One region of the Pseudalkalibacillus sp. NRS-1564 genome, then DNA from elsewhere that is predicted to be linked to it. Evidence: riboswitches for the same ligand, from Rfam matches in the RefSeq annotation. Region 1 holds a riboswitch; each other region holds the start of a gene.
The links. A riboswitch is a leader RNA that binds a small molecule or an ion and turns the genes downstream of it on or off. The one in region 1 is predicted to bind cobalamin.
Positions count from the first base shown of each region.

Region 1 (9,937 bases):
AGGTGGAGCTATTTCCGCTGATTACAAATTCTTTTCGAAACAATCATAGGAGGAAGAATGATGGCAAATAAGAATAAGAAAAAGCAACCGAACAAGCAAACAAAAGCTAATGCGCAGAAAAAATCGAATACTTGGATCTACTGGCTAGTGGCCGCTGTCGCTGCAGTTATCGTAATCGTGATCGTCGTTTCAAGCGGCTCGAGTTCTGATGGTTCAGAGGAAAAAGCGATGGAGCAACCATTTCTCGGTGATGAAAATGCACAGGTAGAAGTGATTGAATTTGGAGATTACAAATGTCCTTACTGTAAAGCATTCGAACAGTCCTTTTTCCCGCAAATTGATCAAGAGTTAATTCAAACAGGGGAAATCAAATTCTCGTTTATCAACTATCCATTTATTAATGTTGATTCTGATCGATCAGCTGAATTTGCTGAAGTGGTGTACCAGGAGATTGGGAATGACGTGTTCTGGGAGTTTCATTCATTAATGTATGAAAAGCAAACAGAAGGCACGGAAAAACAGGACATCTACACAGAAGATTACCTTGTCGACACGCTAAAAGAAGTGACTGATGAAGAAAAAGCTGAACAGGTTCTTGCAGCTTTTAAAGATGGCGAAGGAGAAGCGGCAATCGACTACGACTTATCGAAAGCCCGTGATCTCGACGTTACTGGCACACCGGCTCTCTTTGTGAACGGCGAAGCATTCGACGGACAAACAATTGATGACCTAAAGAAAATGGTAGAAGAAGCGAAGGCAGAATAAAAAGAAGGAATGAAAGTAATTAAAAAACCGTAGATTGTCCGTCTGTGGCGGACAATCTACGGTTTTTTGTATTTGAGAGGGGTCAGGCACGTGTCTGACCCCTCTCAAATACACTATCTTATTCAAACACCCCAAAAAAGGAGCGAGCTCATGTCTTATCTCTACCGAACACTTGCAGATGATATAGCGACTGCCATCAACGGTCAATACAGCGCCATTCAATGCTATAAGAAGCTAGCGAGACTAGCGCCAAATGAAACGGAAAGGAACCGCATTAAAGAAATTCGACAGGATGAAAAGAAGCATTTCAGAGCCTTTCAACAAATCTATACGCAACTAACTGGCCGACAGCATGAGCCCCAGATCGTTGAGGAATGTGCAACTGATTATAGATTAGGTGTCGAACTTGCCTTTAACGATGAGCAAAACACAGTCGACTTCTATCTTGATATCGCTGAACAAACGCAGGAGCCGTATATAAAAGAAACGTTCAAAAGAGCAGCAGCGGATGAGCAAAACCATGCGGTGTGGTTTTTGTATATGTTAACGAAGAGAAGGTAGTAAGAAATTGGCGGGGGTAAGGATGTGATGCCACTCTGACCCACCACATGTGAAAAAGCGGACAAGTTTCTTTTACTGAATGATATCAGCCGTGCAAGGCATCATACCAATAAGTACATAGGCAAACTTTACAATCTTTGGGACATGATCTATATGATCGTATGTAAATATTGTACACTTGAAAAAGAGGGAATAGTTGAGAGGGGTCAGGCTTGAGCCTGACCCCGCCAAAAGACAAAACAGTGAAAAGTGTTCCTCCTCTAGGGACACTTTTGACATTTAAGAGAATGTAAGTAGCTCCTTCAAATCCTTATTATTAAAGGGTTTGAGGGGAATAGAGGAAGGAGGGGGTCAGGCTCGAACCAGACCCCCAAAAAGAACATAAAATGAGGGTGCTCCAAATGAAACTATTAATGGTGGAAGATGATAAGACGATTGCAATGGGGCTTGAATATTCCTTGCAAAACGATGGATATGAGACCATTGTCTGCTATAATGCTGAATCGGCCAGGGAAGTACTTATGAAACAGTTGAATGAGATCGATTTATGTTTATTTGATTTATCCTTACCAGATGGTAGTGGGTATGATCTTTGTGAATTTGTGAAGAAACAGAGTGATAAACCAGTTATTTTTCTCACGGCATTTGATGATGAAGTAAATGTGGTTATGGGGCTTGATATGGGCGCGGATGATTACATCACAAAGCCGTTTCGCATTCGTGAATTACTTTCAAGAATTAAATCGGTTTTGCGTCGTTACAATAAGCAACCACAGCCACAATCCACTAGCATCATCACGATTGAAGATATCCGAATCAATACGCTAGAAGGCAAGGTTTATAAAAAAGGGGAGGAAGTTCTTCTAACGGCACTCGAGTATAGACTCTTTCTGATTTTCGCCAATCATGTTGGTCAAGTTTTAACGCGAAATCAGCTATTAGAACGGATCTGGGATGTGGCTGGTGATTTCGTCAACGATAATACGTTAACGGTGTACATCAAACGTCTACGAGAAAAGCTTGAGGACAACGCACAAAGCCCCAAAATCATTAAAACCGTGCGCGGGTTCGGTTATAAGGTGGGTGAATAGGTTGTTGCGTAATCGTGAAATACACCTTCTTTTTCTCGTTATTGGGGGAATCATTCTTGTTTCAACAGGGCTCGCTGTGTTCGTGCTTTCTTACCAAGCAGCACTCATAACACTGCTCACCTCGATCGCGCTCGTTAGTTGTTTTGTGTTTTTTACAAGATGGCGGTACCGCGAAATCGAGCGGCTTTCGGGTTATTTGAGACAGATTAGTAGTGGGGATTATACGTTGGATGTAAGAAATAACTATGAGGGTGAGCTCAGTATTTTAAAGAATGATATTTATAAAGTTACGATGATGCTTACAGAGCATCGTTCCCTTTTACAAGAAGACAAAGTGAAATTAACCAATGCGATTTCAGATATTTCCCACCAGCTCAAAACCCCGTTAACTTCGATGCTGGTGATGGTGGATTTAGTGAGTGATCCGAATTTAGATGAAGAGAAACGCGTTGAATTCACGACAAACATTCGCATTCAATTAGAAAGGATCGAATGGCTAGTCTCTTCTTTGTTGAAATTATCGAAAATAGATGCTGGAACGATTGCCTTTAAAAAAGAGAGCGTTTCACCTCGGCAGATAATCCAAAAAGCAGTAGAATCCATTCTCATACCAGTCGATATTAAACAACAAAACATAAGCATAACGGGTGACGATGCTGCCACTTTTGTCGGAGATGTTAATTGGACTTCGGAGGCGCTTTTAAACATATTAAAAAACTGCGTGGAGCATACCGGTGAGGGTGGAACGATTTCACTCTCGTATTCCGAGAATCCGTTGTATACCGAAATCATCATTTCAGACAATGGAAATGGCATTCCAAAAGAAGATCTGCCTTATATTTTTAAACGATTTTATAGGGGAAAAAATGCGGGAGACGATAGCGTTGGTATCGGTCTTGCGATGGCGTACAGCATTATCACCAGCCAGAATGGGGATATTGAAGTAACGAGTAAACAGGGTACGGGGACAGAATTTACCATAAAATTTTATAAGCAAGTTGTTTAGAAAGGCCAGGTGACTAAACTGTCACCTAAGAGTCACTTTAACGTCATTTTAGGCAGATAAACTGAAGGTACATTAAATTTATGGGGGAATCTGCAATGGATATTTTACAAATAGAAAATCTGTCTAAAGTGTATGGCAAAGGGGAAACGGCCGTGAAGGCACTCGATGACGTCTCATTTTCAGTTAAAAAAGGAGAATTTGTCGTCATTATCGGCCCATCTGGTTCAGGGAAGTCAACCTTGCTTCACCTACTCGGTGGCGTGGATCGACCGACGAGCGGCAACGTTCTCGTCGATAATACCAACATCTATCAACTCGATGAAACGCAGCTTGCCATTTTTAGAAGAAGGCAAATCGGGTTGATTTATCAATTCTATAATTTGATTCCAATCTTAACCGTTGAAGAGAACATTACCCTTCCGATGCTACTGGATGAACATAAAGTTGACCAAAAGCAGCTTGAGAATATCGTCGGCACATTGGGCTTACAAAATCGGCTTGGGCATTCGCCGAACCAGTTATCAGGAGGACAGCAACAGCGTGTGTCAATTGGGAGGGCACTCATTAGTAATCCTTCCATTATGCTCGCCGATGAACCGACCGGAAATCTAGATAGTCAAAACAGCAGTGAAATTATGGAGCTGCTGAAAATGTTTAATAAAAATTACAACCAAACGCTGATTGTCATCACGCATGATGAACGGATTGCTTTACAAGCGGATCGTGTCATTTCGATTGAAGACGGGAGGATTGCCAAAGACGAGGTGATCCGTCCATGAACATCGTAAATAAACTGACCGTGAGGCATTTGAAGGAAAATAAAAGACGGACGCTGGTTACCATCATTGGTGTCATTATTTCCGTAGCGATGGTCATGGCTGTCGCGACGCTTGGTGTCTCGTTCATGGATCTCTTGCAACGACAATCGATCGCGACGGATGGAGAGTGGCACGTTCAATATGAGAACGTCGATTCCGATCAAATTGAAGCGATCGAAAGCGACGAATCAACCAAGACTCTGGTTCTCGCAAACGATGTAGGTTATGCCAAATTAGATGAAGCGAAAAATGAAAGCAAACCTTATTTGTTTATTAAAGAATACAATGAGCAGGGATTCAAAAACTTCCCAATCGAAATAAGCGAGGGACGCTTGCCGCAGGAAGACAATGAGATTGTGTTGTCTGAAGAAGTTGCGGGGAATGCAAAGGTGAAACACGGAATTGGCGATCAACTCACACTGAACGTTGGCGAACGCCAGATGGAAGGTGTTGAACGTCCTTTTTCTCAAAACGATCCCCTCCAAACGGATGTAGAAGGTGCAAGTGAATCATTAGAAAATGAGAACACGAGAACGTATACGATTGTAGGAACAATCAAACGTCCCACATGGGAACCCGCGTGGGCGCCCGGTTATACGGCGATTAGCTATGTCGATCAAAGCCTTATGAATAGCAAGGACACCGTTGATGCTGTCGTCGTGTTGGACAAAGTGAAACGATCTCTTTATGAGCATGCAGAAGCGCTGGCGAAACAAAACAATATTGAAAACGTCTCGTTTAACGATGAACTGCTTCGCTACTATGGCGTGACCGATAACGATAATCTGTTAACAACAATGCTACTGTTAACCGGAATTATTATGAGCGTTATCATTATCGGTTCCGTTGCATTGATTTACAATGCATTTGCGATTAGTGTTTCCGAACGTTCGAGACATTTAGGTATGCTGGCGAGCGTTGGAGCGACGAAACGACAGAAGCAAACATCGGTCTTTTTTGAAGGAGCGATTATTGGCCTGATCAGTATCCCGATCGGAATTCTTGCTGGATTTGCTGGAATAGCGACTACTTTCATGTTCATTAATTCCTTTATTGAAGGGGCGCTTGGGGGTACAGAAAAGCTCCAAGTCGTCGTAACGCCTCTAAGTATTCTCGTTGCCTGTGGGATTTCAATCATCACAATTTTTATTTCATCCTATATGCCAGCACGTAAAGCATCGAAGATCTCAGCCATTGATGCTATCCGACAAACGCAGGATATCAAGCTATCGGGCAAAACAGTGAAGACTTCCAAACTGATTCGAAAATTATTTGGGATCGAAGCTGAGATCGGCTTGAAGAATTTAAAGCGGAATAAAAGAAGGTATCAGGTGACCGTTTTTTCCCTTGTGATTAGCATTATCCTGTTTCTATCTGTTTCCTACTTTACATCGAATTTAGAAAAATCGGTTGAGCTCTCGCAGCAAAACCTCAATTTTGATATTCAAATAAGTGGAAACAGCGTTGAGAAAGGGGATCTGGAGCCGTTTACGAAGCTCAAGAATGTTACGAAAGCAAGTATGACCAAGGAACTGGTGTTAAACACCTATGTGGATGATGATGCTATCCCAGATGGATTAGAGGAAAACTTATATCAGGATGAGAGCTTACTAAGGGATGGGAAATACCAGTATAATGCGGTTTTACATGGCTTAGATGAACAAAGCTTTAACGAATATGCAAAAAAAGTAGGCGTGGATGCAGAGAAACTTCAGGATCCGGAGAAACCGGCCGGTATCTTGATTGAAAACGTCTCTTATATGGATCCTGAGACAAGCAAGATTAAGGAAACAAAGTCTCTCAACGCCAAAATAGGGGAAAGCATCGAGCTATCTTCAATGAATTATGAAACAGAGGAAGTAAAATTAATAAACAAAGTTAAAATCGGTGCTTTAACGGATGAACTGCCAATGGGAGTGAGTAGGTCTGGTGCCGGTGGACTCGACGTCATTGTTTCTGAGGAAACCATGAAGGGGATGATTGATAAAGACGTTCAAAAAGACGTGCGAACCTCTCTCTATATGAACAGTTCAGATCCAATGGCTACGCAAGAAGCGATTGAAGAGATGAAACGATCCGATCTGTATGTTTATAATGTTTTTCAAAATAGACAGCGCGACAAGCAGATGATTCTGTTCATGTCGGTCTTCACGTACGGATTTATTTCGTTAATTTCCCTAATCTCAATCGCAAATATCTTCAATACAATCTCGACAAGCATTTCTCTTCGCAAGCGAGAATTCGCTATGCTTAAGTCCGTTGGGATGACACCGAAAGGATTTAGTAAAATGATGAACTACGAAAGTATCTTCTATGGCATGAAGGCAATCCTCTATGGGATTCCAATCAGCATCGCAATCATGTTCTTGATGTATTTGTCATTTAGAAGTACGTTTGTCTATGGGTTCACATTGCCGTGGATGAGTCTTCTCTTTGTGATCATTGCCATCTTCATCATCGTAGGTTCCGCAATGTTCTACTCTATTAAGAAATTAGACAAGAATAATATCGTTGATACGTTGAAGCAAGAGAATGTGTAAGCGGTGGAAGCGGAGGGCGGGGTCAGGCTCGTGCCTGACCCCACCAAAAGACAAAAGCAGCAAAAGTGTCCTTCAATGAGGGACACTTTTTTTGCTTTTGTAAGTCTGAGAATTTCTTCGGAGCCTTAACGAATAAGGGGGATCGTTGTGAATGAAAGCGAAGGGGTCAGAGAGGGGTCTGACCCCCTCAAAACACAACTGTTCCCCCCACCCCCGCAATCATGTATAATAAACCTGTTACCAATTACATAGTGATCGATTCAGGTGTCTTTTCAATGAAGACTTAATAGGGAAGCTGGTGCAATTCCAGCGCGGTCCCGCCACTGTAAATGGTCGCCTGCTGCAGAATCCACTGTTCGTAACAGCGAATGGGAAGGAGCAGCATGCGATAACCATGAGCCAGGAGACCTGCCTGAGTCTAGCGCGAACAGCCTACGAGGATAGGGATGTGCGAACGGATTCAGGTGCTGCCTTTGGCACACCGTTACTTCCATTCGACCATCTCCATGCCCTCGTGCGTGGGGATTTTTTAGTTTAGAGACATCAGAAAACAGGAGGAGAAACACACATGAAAAAGCTTTATTCACTACTCGTTTTACTTTTTCTCGTTACAGGAATCATCGCAGGTTGCGGAGCGAGTGAAGAGAACAGCGCGACAAATGAAGAAAATGCGAATACAGAGCAAGCTGAACAGTCAGAAGATAGCGCTTTCCCAGTAACGATAACGGATGCGTTGGACCAGGATGTTACGATCGAAAAAGATCCTGAAAAAATTGTCTCCTTAATCCCGAGTAACACTGAGATCCTTTTCGACCTGGGAGCAGGGGAAGAAGTCGTTGGCGTATCTGACTTCGCCAACTATCCGGAAGAAACGGCTGATATCGAAAAAATCGGCGGCATGGAATTTAACGTGGAGAAAATCATTTCTCTAAAGCCTGATCTCGTACTTGCACACGGCTCAAGCGCACATAACTCAGAAGCAGGTCTACAGCAGCTTCGTGATGCTGGAATCACCGTACTCGTTGTGAACGATGCGAAAAGCTTCGATGAAGTGTACGCTTCCATCGAAATGATCGGACAAGCAACTGGTGAAACGGAAGAAGCGGAAACAGCGATCGATGAAATGAAGCAAGATCTTGAAGACATTCAAGCAAAAGCAGAAAGCATTAGTGAAGAAGATCAGAAAAATGTCTTCGTCGAAGTTGCCCCTGCGCCTGAAATCTACTCTCCAGGGAAGAATACGTTTATGGATGACATGCTAACGATGATTCACGCGAAGAACGTGACGCACGATCAGGAAGGCTGGAACCAGGTGGATCAGGAAGCGATTATCGAAGCGAATCCAGACGTGATCATCACAACGTACGGCTACTATACAGAGAAGCCAGTTGAACAAGTGTTAAGCCGCGACGGCTGGCAGGACGTAACGGCTGTCAAAGAAGAGCAGGTTGTTGACGTACACTCTGACCTCGTTACGCGCTCTGGCCCTCGTCTTACTGAAGGAGTAGAGGAACTTGCAAAAGCGGTTTATCCGGATGTTTTTGCTGAATAAACGGTTCATTGCCTATCCGATTGCGATAGCACTCTTAATTGGTGCCATGCTCCTTGGCATTTCAATCGGTACTGTTTCAGTTCCAGTGCTTACCATTCTAAAATTAATCGGAAGCGAAGTTTTACACCTTCCATTCATAGGCAAAACCGATCCAATGTTTACAACGATTGTGATGGATATTCGCTTGCCACGCGTCATTTTGGCAGGTCTAGTGGGGGCGTCTCTTGCGATAGCAGGGGCCGCCTTTCAAGGTCTTTTGCGTAATCCACTAGCGGATCCGTACGTGCTCGGCGTTTCATCCGGAGCATCAGTTGGAGCGGTACTCGTGCTGTTTTTCAACCTGTCCATTCCGTTTGTCGGCATGTTCACCCTACCAGTTATGAGCATCGCTGCATCGATTCTCACGATTTTCCTCGTGCTTTTCTTCGCACGACAAATCGAGCGATCGATGCGCGTGGAGACGATCATCCTAACAGGAATTGTGTTTAGCTCATTCCTTGGCTCACTCCTGTCACTTATGATCGCCTTAACAGGAGAGGAGCTTCGTCAAATTATCGGCTGGCTTCTTGGAAGCGTGTCGATGCGCGGATGGGAATACATCGGAATCATTCTTCCATTTTTCATCATCGGCTCAGGGATCCTGCTGTTTAGCAGCAAGGAGCTGAACGCGATGTCGTTTGGTGAAGAACGCGCTCAGCATATCGGCGTAAACGTCGCGAAACGAAAGCTTTGGATTCTAATCGGCGGCTCGATTTTAACAGGGGCAGCTGTTGCGGTTTCAGGAACGATTGGTTTCGTTGGCCTTGTGATTCCGCATTTAACGCGCCTTCTATGGGGCCCGGATCACAGGCATTTACTGCCACTATCCATTTTACTTGGAGCTGCTTTTCTAATCATCGCTGATTTAATTTCAAGAACGATCATTTCACCAACTGAGCTGCCGATTGGCGTCATCACATCGCTTATCGGTGCCCCGGTATTTGCCATCATTTTAATACGAAGACGTAAGGAAAGAAGAGGATAAGCATGCTAAGCGTACATTCTGTTACAGGAGGATACCCCGGTCACGACGTGCTTGATGACATCACGTTTGATGTGAATCAAGGTGAGCTTCTCGGGATCGTTGGACCAAACGGAAGCGGCAAAACGACTATTTTTAAAATGGTTAGCGGCATTCTAAAAGCAAAGTCCGGCTCAATCATGCTCAAAGATAAGCCGCTCTCAAGCTACTCAGCGAAACAGCTGGCGCGCGTGCTTGCGGTTCTTCCACAGCATGCGGATCAGGCTTTTCCTTATACCGTTAAAGAAACCGTTTCGCTCGGACGCTACGCCCATCAGACGGGATGGTTTCAAATGTGGAGCGAGCATGACGAGATAGTCGTGCAGCGTACAATGGAGCAAACGGGAATCGCCGCCTTCGCGGATAACTACGTGAACGAACTCTCAGGCGGTGAGCGTCAGCGCGTCTTTCTCGCACAGGCGCTTGCGCAGGAACCCGAGATTCTCTTATTAGATGAGCCGACGAACCACCTCGACCTTTCTTATCAAAAAGAACTGCTCGATCTCTTAAAAAAATGGACGCGCGAACAGGGGCTAACGGTGAT
Region 1 is NZ_JBITPM010000049.1:8,500-18,436, reverse strand. Features, by position in the region: gene ACIFPW_RS21115 (DoxX family protein) at 1-49, shown strand, start outside; gene ACIFPW_RS21110 (DsbA family protein) at 61-765, shown strand; gene ACIFPW_RS21105 (ferritin family protein) at 916-1,326, shown strand; gene ACIFPW_RS21100 (response regulator transcription factor) at 1,728-2,417, shown strand; gene ACIFPW_RS21095 (sensor histidine kinase) at 2,419-3,423, shown strand; gene ACIFPW_RS21090 (ABC transporter ATP-binding protein) at 3,519-4,202, shown strand; gene ACIFPW_RS21085 (ABC transporter permease) at 4,199-6,781, shown strand; cobalamin riboswitch at 7,027-7,211, shown strand; gene ACIFPW_RS21080 (ABC transporter substrate-binding protein) at 7,350-8,333, shown strand; gene ACIFPW_RS21075 (FecCD family ABC transporter permease) at 8,296-9,357, shown strand; gene ACIFPW_RS21070 (adenosylcobinamide amidohydrolase) at 9,360-9,937, shown strand, end outside.

Region 2 (9,937 bases), on a different contig from region 1:
ATAATAAATAAAAACCCTTGGGGAAAATGAGAAGTGAGTACTAAATAACAGATTTAAGGAGCGAAAGGCATGAGGGAAATTGATGTTATGGTTAAAGGCGAATTTGACTTAAGTGCAACTCTTACTCTTCCTTCCAATTCAGAAGAGAAGTATCCTGTAATCGTGATGATACATGGAAGCGGTCCTGTGGATCGTGATGAAAATGCCAAAAGTCTAAAAATAAATGCGTTTAAGGAATTCACTACTATTTTGACAAGTGAAGGGTACGCCACTCTTCGGTATGACAAGAGGGGAATAGGTGAAAGTAGAGGGGATTATTATAAAACAGGGTACTATGATCTAATTGATGATGCTGTAGACGTTGTAAAGTTCGCTAAATCACATGAAAGTATTGATGAAGAGCGAATTTATCTTCTAGCGCATAGCGAGGGCTGTCTTGTGTCACCTGTCGTCCACACTAGGACTACTGTGCAAGGAATGATTCTATTATCTCCCTCAGCTGAGCCGCTTGCAGAAACGACAGCTTGGCAAAGAAGTCAAATGAAAGAAGATATGCAAACGCTAAGTGGCTTCCAGGGGTGGTTGCTTCGATTCATTAAAGCGGATAAAAAGTTAGATAAGATGAATGATAAAATGACCCGAAAAATAAAAAGTACTGATGCGCCAACTATACGATACAATGGTCAAAAAATAAACGCGAAATGGAATCGTGAACATGAGAAGTTTGACGTGCGCGAATATTTTAGTGAGGTAGAGTGTCCAGTTATTGCAATTACTGGCTCAAAAGATGTTCAGGTAAAGAAGGAGCAGGTGAAAGACGTTTGTCTTCTTGTTAAAGGTGAATGTGAACATTATATTGTTGATGACCTAACTCATGTTTTACGAAAAACGAAAGTAGAACATCGTTTCTCGAGTATCATCAATGATTACAAGAAGCAGGTAAAGCATCCTATAGATTCAGAGCTAATCGAACTTGTATCGGAATGGTTAAAAAAGCGATAGGCATATGGAGAAGAAACCTCAACAAATGAATTTTTAGCTTCATCCTTAAATTGTCTAAAGCAGGTTTAACTAATCGTTTATTTTAGCAGCTTCTGTAAGCTCAAGAATGATCACTTTCTTCCTGATGAATGGAGTGGTAAAATAAAGGTGGAAGGTTTAAAAATCAGCTCTGCCCGGGAGGGATTTTAATGATCGAGCAACCACAACGTGTTACTGTTATCTCGAATCAACGACAAGTCCAATTACGTGTTGAGCGACTCGTAATTCATCAAAGAATGAAGATTATAGAAGCTAAGAAGACAGATGGAAGTAACTTCTACCTTTTCTTTTATAAAGATGATTTCATTACTGGGAAAACGGCAGAAGTTAAAAATGGATCTCTTATTGAGAAAGCTTTCCAGAAAGGGATCGTACTCCAAGCACCTCACCCGCTTATTGATCACTTTCTATCTGATCGAACACTTCATCTTAAATCTACAAAGCAAGTCTTTCAATCTGTACAGAAACGGTACACCCCTCAAGAAACATCCTTTATCTTTTCTTATTTTGATTCATTTCTCTCAACCGAAACCATTATTAAATTAATGCGAAAGCATTTTTATGACTACCGCAGAAATGGCCAATTACGGATGGCGTTTCAAATTTTAGCTGTGATGCTTTATTTCGATCCAACAAATAAATGGGCGATCGAACTATCGCGGAAATTAGAATATCAAAAAGTTAGAAGCTTCTATGAAGGAGATCATGATGGTCTTAAAGAAGTGGATCCGCTTTTTGCTGAAATTCAGGCTTATGATGACCTTCAAGCACATCAAGCCTACCTTGAATCAATCCTTCGTAAAGAAAAACGTGTTATTGAACGATCCGCTTTACGCCTTTACCTCTATCTCCAATCACCTGAAGAGGATGATCTGGACCCACTATCTCTCATCGATGTTACGCTCTCTGAATCTGAGCGAGCCCGTCTGCTATCATTGATGTATGCAGAAGCACCTCACCATAAAACTCTAAGAAACAATGCTTTTCAAGCTCTAATGTATTTAAATAAAACAAGTGAAGCCATTCAATTAATGACAGAACGAAAAGGTGAAATCACCCAAAGTGAATATGACCTTCTTCTAAGTGCATTTCAAGATGAGACTACAAATTTCAAAACCTTTGATTATCCTTCCCTTCAAAGCTGTTTGGAACGTAAAGAAAATCGTCCTTATCTAGATGGTTTACTTCAAGCACTTATCCCTAGGATGCTGCATGAATTTGGATTGGGATACGTCTATAGCTGGGTGAAGCCTTTATTCGAGAAAAACCAAGATCTCTCTATCCTATCAACGCTACAAACAATGGCGGATATTCAAGATGATCCAGATAAGCAATTTCAGCTAGGTAAGCTCTACCATAAACTTAAACAATATGATGAAGCAATTACCTGCTTCGATTGGGAGATGGAGCTGCATCCAACGGACCCAACCCCTGTTCAGTGGTTGACGAAGGTATATCGTGAGATGGGTAAAGTGGAGGAATCGAATACCTATATGTCGATTTATTCTAAAATGCAAAGAGTGTCTCAACAATAGCGCTGGCTTATGCCAGCGCTATTTTTTTTGGCTATATTAATGAGCCTAAAATCGGGAATCAACAGTATAAGCTAACATAGCCTTTTTGTTAAAGTGACAATCAAAATGATCGTCTTCTTTTTATATTACATTTGATAAACATAAGTAGGTTCATATAAACTAAGAAACAACGAACAATGAATACTTCACGGTTGTCAGGAGCGACGTATGGAAAATCAAACGAGTTATGCCTATGACATTATTCAAGTATGCCTTTTGGCTGGAAAGGTAATGCTGCAAAATGGCGGTGAAACTTACCGTGTAGAAGATACGATGACTAGAATTGCGGACGCTTATGGGGCAACGCATTCGAATAGTTACGTAACCCCTACTGGGATTATTTTCTCTTTAGAAGGTCCTGAACCTTCCAAAACACAGTTGATGCGCATTTCAGAGCGCACGACGGATTTAGATAAAGTAACGAAGGTAAATAGTATATCGAGGAGAATTAGCAGCGGTGGTCTTTCGATTAAGGAAGCTTATGAAGAGCTTGACCAATTGGATAAAATGACCGAGCGGTATACATTTCCTAAGCAGTTAGTTGCTGCTGCGATTGCAAGCGGTTGTTTTCTAATTATGTTTCAAGGGGAGTGGGGAGATTTTCTTCCGGCAGTTCTTGCAGGGGGAGGTGGCTTTTATAGTGTTTCACTATTTAACCGCATTGTACCGATAAAATTCTTCTCAGAGTTCCTTGCTTCATTTGTCATAGGATTACTCGCTGTCCTTTTTGTGTCTACTGGAATCGGTGGGCAACTTGATAAAATTATTATTGGTTCAGTGATGCCACTTGTTCCTGGTCTATTAATCACGAATGCTGTAAGGGATTTAATGGCGGGGCATTTAATATCTGGCCTATCTAAAGGCGCAGAAGCCTTTCTTACCGCATTTGCGATTGGAGCAGGCATTGCCCTTGTTGTATCATTTTTATAGAAAGGGAGGACAATTATGACAATTATTGCTCAGGTTTTGACGAGCTTTGTGGCAAGTGCAGCGTTTGGATTATTATTTAACGCTCCTAAATCCTCCCTTATTAAAGGCGGGTTTGTTGGCATGTGTGGCTGGATGATTTATTACGGAATGGAGGCATCAGGTATTGATGCTGTCATCGCCACTGTAACAGCCTCATTTGTCATCGCTGTTATTAGTCAGGTTTTTGCAAAGGTGTATCGGACACCAGTCATTATATTTAGTGTAGCGGGGATTATTCCGCTTGTTCCAGGTGGTCTGGCTTACGATGCGATGAGGAATTTCGTTCAAAATGATTACAATAGTGCCATTAACCTTGCAGCCAGAGCATTTATGATATCGGGATCCATTGCAGTAGGGTTAGTATTTTCGGAAGTGATCAATCAAATCATACGGCATTCCACACTCGCAAGGGGGCAGAAATAGGTCTTCATCCTTTTGCAATGTAGGCATTCATTATGATAACGTTTAGTTGGATAACTGTGTCGAACGGTGTCAAATAATGTTAGTATCTGGGGAGGATCAATAATGAAAACCTATCCCCATCTCGGGTTGTTAACAATTCGATTGGTCGTAGGTATGCTTTTTTTTGCTCATGGTTTTTTAAAGTTTTCTGAAGGGATCACGAATACAGTAGCTTTTTTTGAGACAATCGGTATTTCTGGTTTTCTTGCTTATGTTGTGGCTATAGTTGAGTTAACTGGAGGAGTTTTGATGATTCTCGGCTTAGAAACGCGAATTGTCAGCGTACTGTTTTCCATGATTTTATTAGGAGCTCTTCTCTTTGTAAAGAGATCAACTGGAATGCTGGGCGGTTATGAACTAGACATTGCTTTTCTAGCTATGTCAGTGTCTTTATTTCTAGGAGGCGGCGGTCCATATAGTCTTTCAACATACCTTAAGAGAAAAGGTTGGTCGTTTAAGATCGATCAGGAGAAAGTAACAAAGGATTAAAGAGGAAGTGACTGAATGGCTAAACCAAAAAAGAAGTTAAAACCGGGTGCCAGATGGTTATTATTATTTGCGGGACTCGTTATTCTATTTTTGTTTATTAACTTTCTATTTCATCCATTTGCAAATACAAAAGGATTTAAATTAGATTCTCAACCGCACTTGGGTGAGGAAACAGCGCCAGTTGAAATTGTGCAATTTGGTGATTATAAATGCTCTTCATGTCAATCCTTTAATGAATCTTTGCTTCCAAAAATCCAAGAGGAATTATTAGCAACTGAGAAAGCAAAATTTTACTTTGTCCATTATCCGTTCCTCTATAAAGATTCCACGAGGGCTGCTGAATTTGCTGAGGTTGTTTATCAAGAATTAGGTAATGATGTATTTTGGCAATTTCATCATGTTCTGTATGACAAACATAAAAAAGGATCTGAGACGAAAGATGTTTTAACTGAATCTTTCTTAACGAAAACCCTTAGTGGTCTAGTTAGTGAAGAAGAAACGGACAGAGTTGTTAAAGCCTATAAGAGTGGTGCAGGTGAGAAACGAGTAGAAGCTGACCTTGCTTATGCAAATAAAAAGAATGTTTCAGAAACGCCTACCTTATTTGTAGATGGTAAGCGTTTTGACGGAACTAGTTTATCTGAATTAAAACAAATGGTTGAGGATTCAACCGACGAATAAATAAAGGCGCTGTGAAGGCGTCTTTTTTTTGTTGCATTCTAATTAATTGGTTCCTCTGCAGGCGGAAAAATCATTAAATAAACGTTTGTTTAAGGTATAAATAGTTAAACAAACGTTTGATTAACGAATGGTATTGACTTTTGGATCCCCGGCATGAAGAATAGAGAAGTACAATTGAATAAAATGGAAAAGGTGTACTGATTCCAGTACTTAATAGGGAAATTGGTGAAAATCCAATGCGGTCCCGCCACTGTAAGAAGTAAGGACGGTGCGTTACCCCACTTATCAATGATAGGGAAGGGGCATTCGTTCAACAAAGCTTCAAGCCAGGAGACCTGCCTTTTCTAAAGCACTGATTGACCTACGGACGATAGGGGGGGTGTAACGGAGAAGACTGGGAAAAGTCTATTTGTTGTGCATGCTCTTATGAAAAGAGTATGCATTTTTTATTGTTTAGAAAAGGAGAGATGATATGAAAAAGAATGTAAGCGAATCAAGAGTGTATAAGAGCAGCCGTATTTTTCCGCCTGACCTTAACAGCCATGGAACATTATTTGGGGGTAAACTCCTTGCCGATATGGATATGCTAGCATCAATCGCGGCGACAAGGCATTCTCGTCTAGAATGCGTGACAGTGTCTATGGATACGGTGGAGTTTTTACATCCTATAACGGAAGAGGATTCGATTCATTATGAAGCTTTTGTCATATGGACAGGTAAAAGCTCAATGGAAGTTTTTGTGAAAGTAAACGCCGAACACCTTTTAACGGGTGCCAATCGTATAGCAGCGACGTGTTTTATTACGTTTGTAGCCCTTCTCGACGGTAGACCAATGAAAGTACCTGGAATTCAGCCGGAAACTGAAGGGGAAAAGCAGCTTAACGAGCTAGCCCAAAAAAGAGCTCAAACAAGATTAGATCGTAAAGAAACAAGCAAGAATCTAGGGGGAATCCTAACGTTGTTATAACCAGAAAAGAGGGCTGGAGTATTCCGGCTCTCTTTTGTTAGTCGTGAGACATTTTATCGTTATATTTTGGTTCATTCCTAAAAGATGGTAGTTTTGTATTTAAAACCACATTTAGCTGATTGGAGAGGGAATCACCCCTCACTCTTATAGAAACAATATTTACGAGAGAGGTTCCTTTTTAGATCCCCTGGAATCGGAAACTTTTTGTGGAAATCAAGTTAGTAAAAGAGTGTTGAGTGGTATAGGGATGAGAGTGAAATGAATAAAAACAAAGGAGACGGCCAATGTGGATTAGACATGATTTCTTCAAGTATATAACAGGTATTATTCTATTATTAATCTGTTTTTTCTTTTTGACAGAATTAGATTTATTGAAACCGGTGAAAACAATTATAGGTACATTGTTTTATCCAGTACTAATTGCTGGTTTTTTGTATTATGCAATCAAGCCTATTGTTAAGTTATTAAAAAAGATTCCATTTGTATCAGATATTGTCGCGATTTTAATTGTGTTTATAGGGATTGCGGGTATCCTCTATACTGGATTCACTTTTCTAGCAAATCCGATTCAGAGTCAGGTTTCAGAGTTTTCGAAGGAGTTGCCTGAGAAGCTGAAAGAATCAGCAAAAGAAGCTGAGAAAATGATGGAGAAAAATGATATGGGGATGCTTTCTGTAGAAAACCTTCAACAAAAAGCAACGAGCTATTTAGGTAATTTAACGCAAAGCCTCGGTGATCATATTATGCAGGTTGTGAGTGCATTAACAAGTGCTACGACAGTCCTTGTAATCGTACCTTTTGTCTTATTCTATTTTCTTAAAGATGATCATAAATTAAGCCCATTTCTCCTAAGATTTATTCCAAATAAACATCAGGGTGAAGGAGAACAGATCCTTCATAAGGTTGATAAAACTTTATCGGCCTATATTATCGGACAAATTATTGTAGCAATCGTAGACGGTGTCCTAATGTATGTTGGTTATTTAATCATTGGACTACCTTATGCATTAATATTAGGACTATTTGTGATGGTCACAGCAGTTGTCCCATTCTTCGGGCCGATTATTGGTGTTATACCTGCTCTGGTTGTCGCTTTAACACAAGAACCGATGTTAGCCTTGTATGTGATTATTATTACGATAGTTGTTCAACAGTTAGAAGGAAACTTGGTAGCGCCTGTTGTCCTAGGTAAAAGGTTAAACATACACCCTTTAACCATCATTTTACTACTAATTGTAGCGGCGGCTTTATATGGGTTCATTGGGATGCTGATTGCTATTCCACTTTACTCCGTCATTAAGGTCATCGTTAAGAATTTCTATGAATTTTATCGAATACGGCATCGATCCGAATTAACTGAATAACGGTAAAAGCCCCTATTTCATTGAGAAGTAGGGGCTTTTATTTGAGTAACACCTAAAAACATGTTGAGTAATCGCCTTATAAATAAATATGTGCAAGACGCTCATATGATTTTCTTCGCTCATCAAAATCATGTATGTTTGTGAGAACCATGAATTCTTCAGTTTGATAGTGTTCGGCTAATTCGTCGATTTTCTTCTTTACTGTTTCTCTAGATCCGATAATCATTCGTTTTCGATTATTTTTTATTCGTTCTTCTTCCGTTACGGTATAACGGTGCTGTTTAGCTTCGTCAATGGATGGCACTCGACTATCAAGACCTTTTTCTACTCGCAGAAGCCAGAGATCCTGACTTAAAGCAAGTTCTTCCGCCTCTTCGTCAGTTTCTCCACATACGACGAATAGGGCAATAATAGCTGAAGGAGAAGGACTATAATAAGTAGGTTGGAACTGTTGATAGTAAGTTTGGAGGGCGTTTTTACCTCGATCAGGTTTAATAAAATGCCCAAAGACATAGCCAATGCCCAATTCTGCTGCTTTTTTAGCACTATTCTCACCCATACCTAATAGCCAAAGAGAAGGGGGTGAGTCGGTTTGAGGAGCTGCTTTTATGCCGGCAAACTCGTGTCCTCTCGGCATAGAGTCAGTCAAGTAGTGGGAGAGCTCTTTTAATTGACGTGGGAATTCATTCAAGCTTTTATTAATGCCATCTGTTAAAGCTAATCGTGTTTTTGCTGTACCACCGGGTGAACGGCCGACTCCAAGGTCTACACGTCCTGGATGAAGAGCTTCTAGTTGTCGGAAATTCTCTGCCACTTTGAATGGACTATATTGTGGAAGCAGGACACCACCAGAGCCTACCTTGATATTAGAGGTTGAGGCTGCGATGTGAGACATCATAATCTCTGGAGAGGTGCTGGCAAGTCCTTTTGTACTATGGTGTTCTGTAAACCAGTATCGGTAGTATCCAAGAGCTTCTGCAGTACGTGCGAGTTCACGCGTATGCTCAAGTGTTTTATAGGCATCACTCCCTGAAGGTATAGGGACTTGATCAAGAATGCTTAATGTAACCATGGTCAGACTCCTTCCGCTTTATTAAGTAGTATTAACCTTCTATCATTATCGTAACGCGATAGGAAGGCATGTGATAGTAAGACGACTTTGTTTTTAAAATTTATTGTGAAACATTGAACAAACTTATTGCAATTAATACAAAAGGAACATATAATTACAATATAGAAATAGTGAAACACATCACATGATTGTGTCCTTTTATGTGAAATAATTCACAATTATACAAGGAGGAATTGTTGATGAAAGTAGCAGTTGTTGGATGTACACATGCCGGAACGGCGGCAGTTACGAATATAGCAACACGTTATCCTGAAGCAGATATTACGGTTTATGAGCGTAATGATAATGTCTCTTTCTTATCTTGCGGAATTGCTCTTTATGTTGGAGGAGTTGTAAAAGATCCAAAAGGTTTATTCTATTCATCTCCTGAGAAGTTAGAAGAGATGGGTGTCACAATGAAAATGAAGCATGAAGTATTAGATATTGATTCTATAAACAATCGTATTAGCGTTATGAATTTGAATACAAAAGAAGTGTTTGAGGATGATTACGATAAGCTTGTGATGGCGACAGGATCATGGCCGATTATTCCGCCAATCGAAGGAATTCAACTTAATAATATCCTTTTATCAAAAAACTATACTCAAGCTAATACAATTATCGAACGAGCAAAGGAAGCTAAACGCGTTACCGTTATTGGGGCAGGCTATATCGGAGTTGAGTTAGTAGAGGCTTTTCAGAAATATGGAAAAGAAGTAACCTTAATTGATGGAGAAGACCGTATCTTAAGTAAGTATCTTGATCCAGAGTTTACAGATATAATTGAAGAGGACTTCAAGACTCGTGGCATTCGTCTTGCGCTTAACGAAACAGTGACTCGTTTTGAAGGAGAGGAACACGTCTCTAAAGTTGTGACAACCCGTGGAGAATATGAAGCAGATCTCGTTATTCTTTCTGTAGGCTTTCGTCCGAACACAGATCTTCTTAAAGGGCAGATAGAGATGATGCCAAACGGGGCCATTATTGTAGATGAATATATGAGAACAAGTAAGGAAAATATTTTTGCTGCTGGCGATAGCTGTGCTATACAATACAATCCTACTGGTGAAAATGCGTATATTCCTTTAGCTACAAATGCCGTTCGAATGGGTACCCTCGTTGGACAGAACATTATGAAACCAACGATCAGATATATGGGCACTCAGGGGACATCTGGTTTACACCTTTTTGATCACAGTATGGCTTCTACTGGTTTAACCGAGAGGGCAGCTATTAGTGTGGGTAAGAATGTGAAAACAATCACAATAAAAGAAAACAA
Region 2 is NZ_JBITPM010000004.1:101,041-110,977, reverse strand. Features, by position in the region: gene ACIFPW_RS02030 (alpha/beta hydrolase family protein) at 70-1,002, shown strand; gene ACIFPW_RS02025 (tetratricopeptide repeat protein) at 1,191-2,576, shown strand; gene ACIFPW_RS02020 (threonine/serine exporter family protein) at 2,784-3,545, shown strand; gene ACIFPW_RS02015 (threonine/serine exporter family protein) at 3,561-4,007, shown strand; gene ACIFPW_RS02010 (DoxX family protein) at 4,110-4,535, shown strand; gene ACIFPW_RS02005 (DsbA family protein) at 4,551-5,216, shown strand; cobalamin riboswitch at 5,390-5,573, shown strand; gene ACIFPW_RS02000 (acyl-CoA thioesterase) at 5,689-6,183, shown strand; gene ACIFPW_RS01995 (AI-2E family transporter) at 6,468-7,547, shown strand; gene ACIFPW_RS01990 (LLM class flavin-dependent oxidoreductase) at 7,624-8,619, opposite strand; gene ACIFPW_RS01985 (FAD-dependent oxidoreductase) at 8,859-9,937, shown strand, end outside.
Region 2: linked by a shared signal. The riboswitch ahead of ACIFPW_RS02000 (acyl-CoA thioesterase) and the one ahead of ACIFPW_RS21080 (ABC transporter substrate-binding protein) in region 1 are both predicted to bind cobalamin.

Region 3 (9,937 bases), on a different contig from region 1:
GTGAGAGTGCATCGCAATCCACTGTTTTTTAATTGGGAAAGATGTGGCTTTCTCTCGACTGATATAAGTTCCGTCTCCGACACCAGAGAGAATTCGAAGTAACTTTTCACTACCAGTTTCATGACCGATAAAGACGCGAACGCTCAGGTTTAAAGCTGTCTTCGCTGCAATTAGCTTTGACTTCATGCCCCCTGTTCCAGCGCTCGATCCAGCGCCGCCGGCTTGAACAATCATCGTATCATCAATCTCTGTCAGAGAGTGATGTTTAACAGCCTCAGGGTTCGCTGCCGGATTCGAATCGTAGATACCGTTCACATCTGTTAAAATGATGAGCTCATCTGCATGAACCAGTCCGCTTACAAGAGCTGAAAGCATATCGTTGTCACCAAACTTTAACTCTTCCGTTGAGACCGTATCATTTTCATTAATAATCGGCATGACCCCTCTTGCCAGCAATTCAGAAAGCGTATCAAACGCATTTTTGTATCGTTCTTGATTCGAGAAATCGGGGCGTGTTAAAAGAATTTGAGCGACTGAAATGTTCCGCTGACTGAATTCCTCGATATAAGATTTAATAAGTAAACTTTGACCAAGAGCGGCTGCAGCCTGCTTTCCTTTTAACGTGACGGGTCTTGCTGGATATCCAAGTTCTTTAAAACCTGCCGCAACTGCGCCTGAAGAAACAAGAAGTACTTCATGTCCTTCCTGACGAATTAATGCGAGGGCGTTAACATGATCAATGAGCTTAACTAGATCAATTTCTCCCTTACCGTTTGTTAATGAACTGCTCCCAATCTTAACAACAATTCGTTTCTTTCTCATGTTACATCTCCTTATATGAATACGTTCTTTCACGTTAAAGTACAAAATGATTTTTAGTATCTTACCACAAAATTTCTTTTTTGTCGTACATTACTTTTACTCTTAATGTCTAAAAAAAGATCAACTCATTATTTGAGTTGACCTTTCTTTCATTTCTTTATAAATCATCAAATCCATTATCATCAGACACTTTTGTATACTGACGTGATTTCTGTTCGAAGAAATCACTTTTCCCAGCGTTCACATCCGCGTAGGCTTTGATCCACCGCATAGGGTTCTCTCGGTGACCTTCAAATGGGCGTTCGATACCAAGCTGATTGACGCGATTGTTTGCCATAAATTTAATGTAGTCATTGAGTTCGTTCATTGTAATACCAGGGAAACGATTACCAATAATGTATTCTCCCCATTTCATCTCAAGCTCAGCAGCTTCACGAAATGTATTCGTGATGAAATCATGATTTTCTTTCGTATTCAGTTCAGGATGCTCATTGAACAATTCTTTCACTATATTAACGAACAACGTCACATGCAGCTGCTCATCCCGATTAATATAGTTAATCATTGTTGAGGTAGACACCATCTTTTGATTTCGAGCAAGGTTATAAAAGAAAGCGAACCCGGCGTAGAAGAAAAGCCCTTCAAGAATAATGTCATAAACAATCGATTCAAAAAATGTTTGTGGAGTTGGATTTTTAACAAATGCTTCATAACCAGAAGCAATAAATTGGTTTCGTTCTAGGAGCACGTCATCATGCTTCCAATATTCAAAAATGCGGTCTTGCTCATTTTTATTTACAATGGAAGAAAGTACATAGCTATATGACTGATTATGCACAACTTCCTGGAACGAAAGCACCTGCATGAGCGCAGAAAGGCTTGAATCTGTTAAGTAATCCGCAACCTTACTTGAATAGTCGGTTTGAATCGAATCTAGGAAGGCAAGAAGACCAATAATTTTCTTAAACGTATCTTGCTCATCTTCGCTTAATGCTTCCCATTGCTTCACGTCGTTCGACATATTGATTTCAAACGGAGTCCAAAAGTTTCCTAGCATATTTTTGTACATAGGATATGCCCAGCTAAAGCGGACATCATCCCAGTTTAAAACGTTTGAGCTTTCTCCATTAATAATTCCAGTCGAGCTATTCGGTGCGGAGACATCGTATAGCTTTCTTTGTTGAATCGTAGCCATTTCCAATTCCTCCTTTAGCTTGCGCAGCTTTCACAGTCGTCAATATCTACAGATGTACTTCGTGTATAGTAGGTTGTTTTCAACCCTCTTCTCCAAGCTGTCATATGAATGTTCAATAAGTCCTTCGCTTTTACCGTACTTTGCACATAGATATTAAACGATATTGATTGGTCCACATGACGCTGTCTGGCTGCATTCTGCTCAATACTCCAAAGCTGATCAATGTGATAAGCCGATTTGTAATACCAGGTCGTTTCAGGTGAAAGATCAGGCGCTGTAACAGGAATTTTATAATTCTTCTTTTCCTCAGAGTATTCTTTTTGGAAAATCGGATCGATTGATGCTGTTGATCCAGCTATTAAACTTGTTGAACTGTTAGGGGCAACCGCTAAAAGATAGGCGTTTCTGACACCATTCGTTTGGACCCTTTCCTTAAGGGACTGCCATTTTTCACTAACGTAACCTCGTTGATTAAAGTACTCCCCATTTTGCCAATCAGAGCCTTCAAAGAGAGAGTAGCTTCCTTTTTCAACGGCAAGCTCATGACTTGCCTGTATCGTTAAATAATTGATTGTTTCATATAGTTCGTCCGCATAGTCTGCCGCTTCCTGACTTTCCCAGACAATCTCTTTTTTCGCAAGGAGGTGATGCCAACCAAACGTTCCAAGACCAATGCTTCTATACTTCTCATTCGTTAACTGGGCTTGAGGCACTTCGATCGTATTAATATCGATCACGTTATCCAGCATTCTTACCTGAATTGGAATTAATCGCTCTAGTGCATTAGCTGTAACCGCACGCCCGAGATTAATACTTGATAGATTACAAACGACATAGTCACCAGGCGTTTTCGTAATGATAATCTTACCGTCATTCGTGAATTCCTCTTCAACGGTCGTTGCACTCATATTTTGCATAATTTCCGTACAAAGATTGGAAGCATAGATCATACCAGCATGCTTATTCGGATTCGCTCGATTCACCGTATCTCGATAGAACATATAAGGCGTCCCAGTTTCCAATTGTGATTTCATAACTCGCTTCATAATCTCAATCGCCGGCACGGTTTTTCTTGAAAGTTCAGGATGGTTCACACATTTCCTATATTTCATACGAAACTCTCCTGATCCTTTTTCTTTGTCATAAGCATCTTCAAGAGAGAACCCCATCACCTGACGGACTTCATGCGGATCAAATAAATACCAGTCTCCACGGTCTTCCACTGCTTCCATAAAGATATCTGGAATACAAAGACCCGTGAAAAGATCATGTGTCCTCATTCGTTCGTCTCCGTTATTAAGCTTGGCATCAAGAAATTCGAAAACGTCTTTATGCCAGACATCAAGATATACAGCAACAGCACCTTGACGCTGTCCTAGCTGGTCTACGCTCACAGCTGTATTGTTTAACTGCTTCATCCATGGTAAAACCCCAGATGAATTTCCTTTAAACCCTTTAATATCACTACCACGAGAACGAATTTTCCCGAGATATGCTCCAATTCCTCCACCATTTTTCGAAACGGTCGCTACATCTGTATTGCTGTCATAGATTCCTCTAAGACTGTCATCCACCGTATCGATAAAGCATGAGCTTAGCTGTCCATAGCTTTTCCCTGCATTTGAAAGAGTAGGCGTTGCTACTGTCATATATAAATTAGATAGCGCCCAATACGCTTCTTCAATTAGATTTAATCTCTTATCTTTTGGTTCATTTACCATGAGCGTCATAGCAATGACTAGAAAGCGCTCTTGAGGTAATTCATACACATTCTTATCATGATCTGTAGCTAGATAGCGGTCTGCGAGCGTTCGTAGTCCGATGTATGTAAACAAACGATCTCTTGATGGCTCGATTAACTTAGCAACTTGCCCTACTTCATTCTTGGAATAAGACTGAAGGAGTGCCTTGTTATAAATCCCTTCATCTGTCAGCTGTTGAAGAAGGCGATAGAAGCTTCCCCCACCATATACCTCTTTCTCAGAACGATGTGAAAGAGACTTACGATAGAGCGAACGAAGATGAAAAGCTGCTGCCACATAAGTCCAGTCAGGTTCTGTTGCGCTAATTCGTTCAAGGGCATTTAAAACTAGAATATTACCGACCTCTTCTTGCGTTGATTCTTCTGAAATACCATCAATTGTTTTTTCAATAAAACTCTCACTAGCAAGTAACGGGTACTCATCTAGGAGCGTTCTTACTTCCTCTATCATTTTTGTTACTGTCATTTCTGCTACAGTACTCATATACCTCTCTCCTTTATCCATCCAAAATAAAAAGCTCACTCTCGGAAGAGTGAGCCTGGAGAAAACGACAACGTATAAATGAACGTACTCGTACATTTACCCTGCCATTTCTCACCCTCAACCCCCGAAGAATAGAAACGTTTTTGACTATACGGCAGGTCTACTGGCTTGTGCTTCTTCCTTGGCAAGCCTTCCCGGAATTAACTCCAGTGGCTTCTTGCCTCGTCCACACGACAGTTGCGGGGACAGCTCCGGATTCAGACCGGATTCCCTATTAAGTCGTTATACGACACCGCATACTCAATTATTTAATTGCGTACAATTTACACCATATATAGTATCCGAAACACTTGATAGTTACTAAATATTGATAACCTCATCTTACATGATGCTTTAATTTAGCACAAGCTTTATTGTTACATTGACTTCAATTTATTTCAACTCTAAAGACACTCACCTATCACTTTCAACATGCTCATGCATATATTGTTGATACCTAAAAAAGTTTCCTAAAGGAAAGAAAGGTGAGTATGATGAAAAGATTATCTTCGGTTAATTTTAAGAAATTGGCTGGCTATACACAACTCTGTCAGAAATTTGGTATTTTGAGTGAACAAGAAAGCAAAGAAATTCTACAAAAGTTAAGTGAGCATAAAACATAAAGTTCTAACTACGATTGAAAAGGAAGCGAGATCACGATCCTTCCTCCCTTTTTATTGTCTTCGGCGTAAATCTTACCATTATGCTTTTCTACTATTGTTTTCGTAATCGATAGACCAATGCCAGAACCTGACTTGTCACCTGTATAGAATCGTTCAAAAACGCGCTGTGGATTCTCGCCAAAGCCTTTACCATCATCTTCAACCTCAATATAAACTTGACCATTATCTTGGTGGACATGTACTTCTATAACGGACGAAGCGAATCGAAGGGCATTACCGAATATATTCATAAAAGCTTGCTTCATTTTATCACTGTCCATCTTAACGTCTATGGCATGATCAGTGTCATACCTTACCTCTATTTGCCGTTGATGTGCAAGTGGTTTTACCGCAGTGATGACTTCCATCAACACGTGATGAAGATCGACTACTTCATAAGTAAAAGATTCATCTACTGTTTCTAACCTAGTTAAATAAGAAATGTCCTGCACGATCTTTTTTAAACGCTGCGTTTCTTTCACGATTACTTCAAGACTATACTCGACGTCCTCTCCTACGATTACTTCATCTAGAATCCCTTCCGCATTCCCTTGAATGGCCATTAGAGGTGTTTTTAATTCATGAGACGCATTTTGAAGGAATTCCTTCTGATCAAAATCATTTTTTCGAAGTTGCTCCGTTAGTTCTTGAAACGTCTTAGCAAGTTCATTGATTTCATCCTTTGTTTTAAGCGTCAACGGGGGTTGTTCCTTGCGCATCGTAAATTCCCTCATGTGGTTGGCAAGTAATCGAATTGGCCCCGCTATTCCTTTCTGCATAATAGCAGCAAGGAGCACGGCAACAGCAGCAGATACTAAAAGACTAACAGCCTGTGATTGCTGAATAATCCGATTGAAACCTTCAAGACTTTCTACCTTCGTAAATAGCACAATACTGCCAACTTGCTCTCGTGAAAGACTAATTGGCACTTCCTCTGTAACGTATAATTTTCCTTTGTTTTCTTCATAATCAATTCGAACTACTTCATCGACATTCGAATAAATTGCCTTCTCGTTTGCATTATAAATTATAAATTGAGATGAGATTAAATTGCCTGCCATTTCAATTCTTCTGCGATCAAGTAACCCATTAGGTGAATTTTCGCCCTTCCACTGTCGATCTTCGAGCATTTGACTAATTTGCAATCCCTCTTTTTGCAGCTGTTCTCTCGTTTCGCGCACAAGATATTCTTGAAACAAATATTGAAATGAAATAGTAGTAATAAGCAGAATAACAACAATAAGAACGATATAACTAAGAAACAATTTGGTACCGATATTAACCTTCTTCATCGATTTTATAGCCATACCCCCAGACTGTCGCAATCTTCGCTTGCGCATTTGCATCTGACATCTTTTTACGTAGCCTTTTCACAAGGTCATCAATAATCCTGCCATCACCTACATATTGATAACCCCAAATGGCTTCAATTAATCTCTCTCTTGTAAACGGTTGTCCTGAATGTTGGAGGAGATAGGCGAGCACATCGTACTCTTTCGGCGTTAAAGCCATTTCTTCCTCATTCACTAATAACAGTCTTTTTTTCTTATTTAAACGTACGTTCTGAACAGTGATTTCTTGTGAAGAATGGTTTTTCTCTAGGCGATTCATCCGTTTGAATAGATTCTTAATACGCACAACAAGTTCTCTAGGGCTAAAAGGTTTCGTTAAGTAATCATCAGCACCAAGTTCAAGGCCTAGTATCCGATCAAGCTCTTCATCTCTTGCGGAAACAACGATAACGGGAATGTAAGAATACTTTCTTAACCGTCGAAGGAGTTCAAGTCCATCAACATTTGGCATCATAATATCTAATACTAATAAATCGGGTTCAATTGTTTCTAGAGCACTTAACACTTCTGCCCCATCTGTAAAGGTTGAGACAATAAACCCTTCTTTTTTTAAATACTTCTCTAAAATATCACGTATATTTTGTTCATCATCTATCACAAAAACGTGCTGCATCTCTCTCAACTCCGTTCCCTTTTCACATCTTAGACGAAATGTGCTTTTCATACTCTTTATATTATCCTAGCCTTATCTGACAGTAAATCAGCCGCATGTCTTCAAAACATACGAAAGAGATAGGGGCCCCTATCTCTCGCTAAGATTAGCTAAGTTTTTCAATCAGCTGATCAAGTATATCATTTTTTTGTTTCACAATTTCTTGAGCCTGCTCTCGCTTGGCTTCCATCTCTTCGCGCATTTCTTCTCTTGCGGCTTTCTCTTCGTCGGTTAACTCTGGACGCTCTCCACTTTCTTCAAGTTCCTGCTTCTTAGACTCTCTCTCTTCATGAGCAGCCTGTGCTTCATCATGCATCGCATCAAGCTGTGAGTTTAGATCAGCAAGCTCTTTCTGAAGCTCATCGACACCTTCAACACTAGAAGCATCCTGATCAAGCAAAAGGTCGATTAATTGATCTTTTTTCTCAGCAGTTGCCATTTTCAGTTCGCGATCTAGAGAGCGGTCTTCGAAGTGACCTCTTTTCCCATGATCTCCTCTAGGACCTGCCATCTCCTGGGTTTGCCCTACTGTTTGCTCTTCTATTTCAGTTGACTCGTCATCTGCCGCATTAACATTTGCTCCAGCTATCCCCCCAGCTAAAACCATAGAGGCAACACCAATCATCCATTTGTTCATCTTCATCAATCTCCCTTCATAGGTATGTTCTTACAATACCTATTATGGACAACAACTTACGAAGAAATTTGTAAGAATGATGTGAAAATGATGTGAGTTTGCTCTATCTCTTTTTTAATTGGTCGATCACTTTAGCATCCAAACTACGTACATGCAAATCACGCTGTGGAAACGGTATCTCAACGTTGTGATCTGCAAGAATTCGGTTAATGCGGAAGTTTAAATTACTCTTCGTTTCTACCGCTGCTTTTGGTGACGAGATCCAAATGAATAGTTGAAAATCAAGTGATGAATCACCAAAACCAAGGAAATTCACAAAAGGAGGAGGAGTCTCAAGCACATACATGGAATTCTCTTTTTCTTCCATAGCAACTTGAAGCAATAGCGATCTCACAAGTTCCACATCTGAACCGTATGCCACCCCTATTGGTAAAACGAGGCGCAATCTTGAGTCTCCATAAGAGTGGTTCACAACCTGCTCTTCGATAAAATACGAATTTGGCATAATAATCCGTTCATTGTCTAGTGTTCGAATAATCGTGGCACGCATGTTAATTTTTTCAATGTCTCCAATAACATCGTTTATGATCACTCGATCACCTACTTTAATTGGTCTTTCAAATAAAATAATTAAACCAGAAATAAAGTTATTTGCGATGTTCTGCATTCCAAAACCAATTCCAACCCCAAGTACTCCTGCAAAGACCGTTAAAGCACTTAGATCAATCCCGACTGTCGTTAAACTAATAACGACCGCTATCACCATCAATGTGTAATGAAAAACACGATTGAACGTAAATTGCAAGCCTGTATCCAGGCTGTATCGATCATAAAGCGGAGGCATAAGAAATGAAGTTGCAATCTTTGAAAGTCGATTTGCAAGAGTAATGATAAATAGTGCAATTAATATAAGAAACAACGAGATTTCAACACTACCAATTGCAAATAATTGACTAAACATCCAACTGTTATCGGAAAAATAAAATAAAACAAATAGCAGGATGGCATACCCTGTTGTCCAATTTATAAATGAGAGGAAAGCTGGTCGAATACCGTTTGGGTAATTCTCCTCTTTGTCTCGTTTTGTCAGCCATAATTTGATCAGAAATCGAATCAGGAATAGACCTAGTATTACAGAAATTGTAATGACTATGTCCATAATGTTCGCATTTTCTAAAATTGAATGCACAAAAGGCAACCCCTTTTTTATTCAGTTATCCTTTATCATATCATGGAAATTGTAACCTCCGCAGGTCTTACACCGTCTAATTCTTTAAGAAACTTCTAATCGATTTACAAATAATCACGAAGCGGGGACAAACTTATGAGAAGATGGATCCTTCTTATCTGTACATCAATTCTTTTACTAGCAGGATGTAGTTCTAATAATGGAAACTTTTCAAATGAAAGTAGCGATATAGCTACTTCAACTGATCAATCCACAGATGAAAACCAGGGAGGAAATGAAAGAGAAAAAGAGAAAAATTCGTCTTCTATAGAAAAATCAGAAATGCCTGCCTTACAGCAAAATCGCAAGGTAATCTTCAATGCAAACCTTTCCTTAACAGTTGAAGATTTACCTAAGGCTACTGCCAAAATCAAAGATCTAACTAGAACTTATAAAGGTTATGTTGTCGAAGAAAGTATTGCTTCAGAAGAAGATTCTCTCTTTGGATCAATGACCGTACGCATACCCCAACCTGAATTTGACTCTTATCTCAATGCAGTTGAAGGGCTTGGGAAAGGAGCTCCTCAAAAATCGATATCTGGAACCGATGTCACCGAAAACTACGTTGATCTTACCTCAAGGCTGAAAGCAAAAGAAGCTGTTCAAAAACGACTGGAATCATTTCTTAACGAAGCAACTAAAACAGAAGATCTGTTAGCTATATCTAATGAGCTTTCCCGTGTACAGGAAGAGGTCGAACAGCTGAAAGGTCAACTAAATTACCTCAATAACCAAAGTGAATATTCGACTGTTACGATTTCACTCGAACAGCAGAAAATTATTGTTCCTTCTATTGATAAGAATGAATTTCAAACGCTAACAGAGGCAAAAAAACTGCTAATGACAACTGTAAATGGGCTCCTTTCCTTTTTCTCCACAGTGGCTGTACTCTTGATTGGTCTCTCACCTATTTTGGCCCCGCTCGTTCTTATAGGATTATTTTTCTTGTATAGAAAGCGAAAAAAGAAGAATCAAAAAGCCGATCAGCATACCTGATCGGCTTTTCCTTATGATGCTACATCACGTTTCGTGAATAGTAGCCATGACAATGACAAGAACAAAACAAAGTAGACGAGAAGCATGGTCAACGAGAAACCGAGCGTC
Region 3 is NZ_JBITPM010000026.1:1,165-11,101, forward strand. Features, by position in the region: gene proB (glutamate 5-kinase) at 1-822, opposite strand, end outside; gene ACIFPW_RS12845 (ribonucleotide-diphosphate reductase subunit beta) at 980-2,017, opposite strand; gene ACIFPW_RS12850 (ribonucleoside-diphosphate reductase subunit alpha) at 2,032-4,245, opposite strand; cobalamin riboswitch at 4,400-4,575, opposite strand; gene ACIFPW_RS12855 (sensor histidine kinase) at 4,934-6,271, opposite strand; gene ACIFPW_RS12860 (response regulator transcription factor) at 6,243-6,929, opposite strand; gene ACIFPW_RS12865 (hypothetical protein) at 7,075-7,605, opposite strand; gene ACIFPW_RS12870 (mechanosensitive ion channel family protein) at 7,709-8,794, opposite strand; gene ACIFPW_RS12875 (DUF4349 domain-containing protein) at 8,930-9,829, shown strand; gene ACIFPW_RS12880 (ABC transporter permease) at 9,841-9,937, opposite strand, start outside.
Region 3: linked by a shared signal. The riboswitch ahead of ACIFPW_RS12850 (ribonucleoside-diphosphate reductase subunit alpha) and the one ahead of ACIFPW_RS21080 (ABC transporter substrate-binding protein) in region 1 are both predicted to bind cobalamin.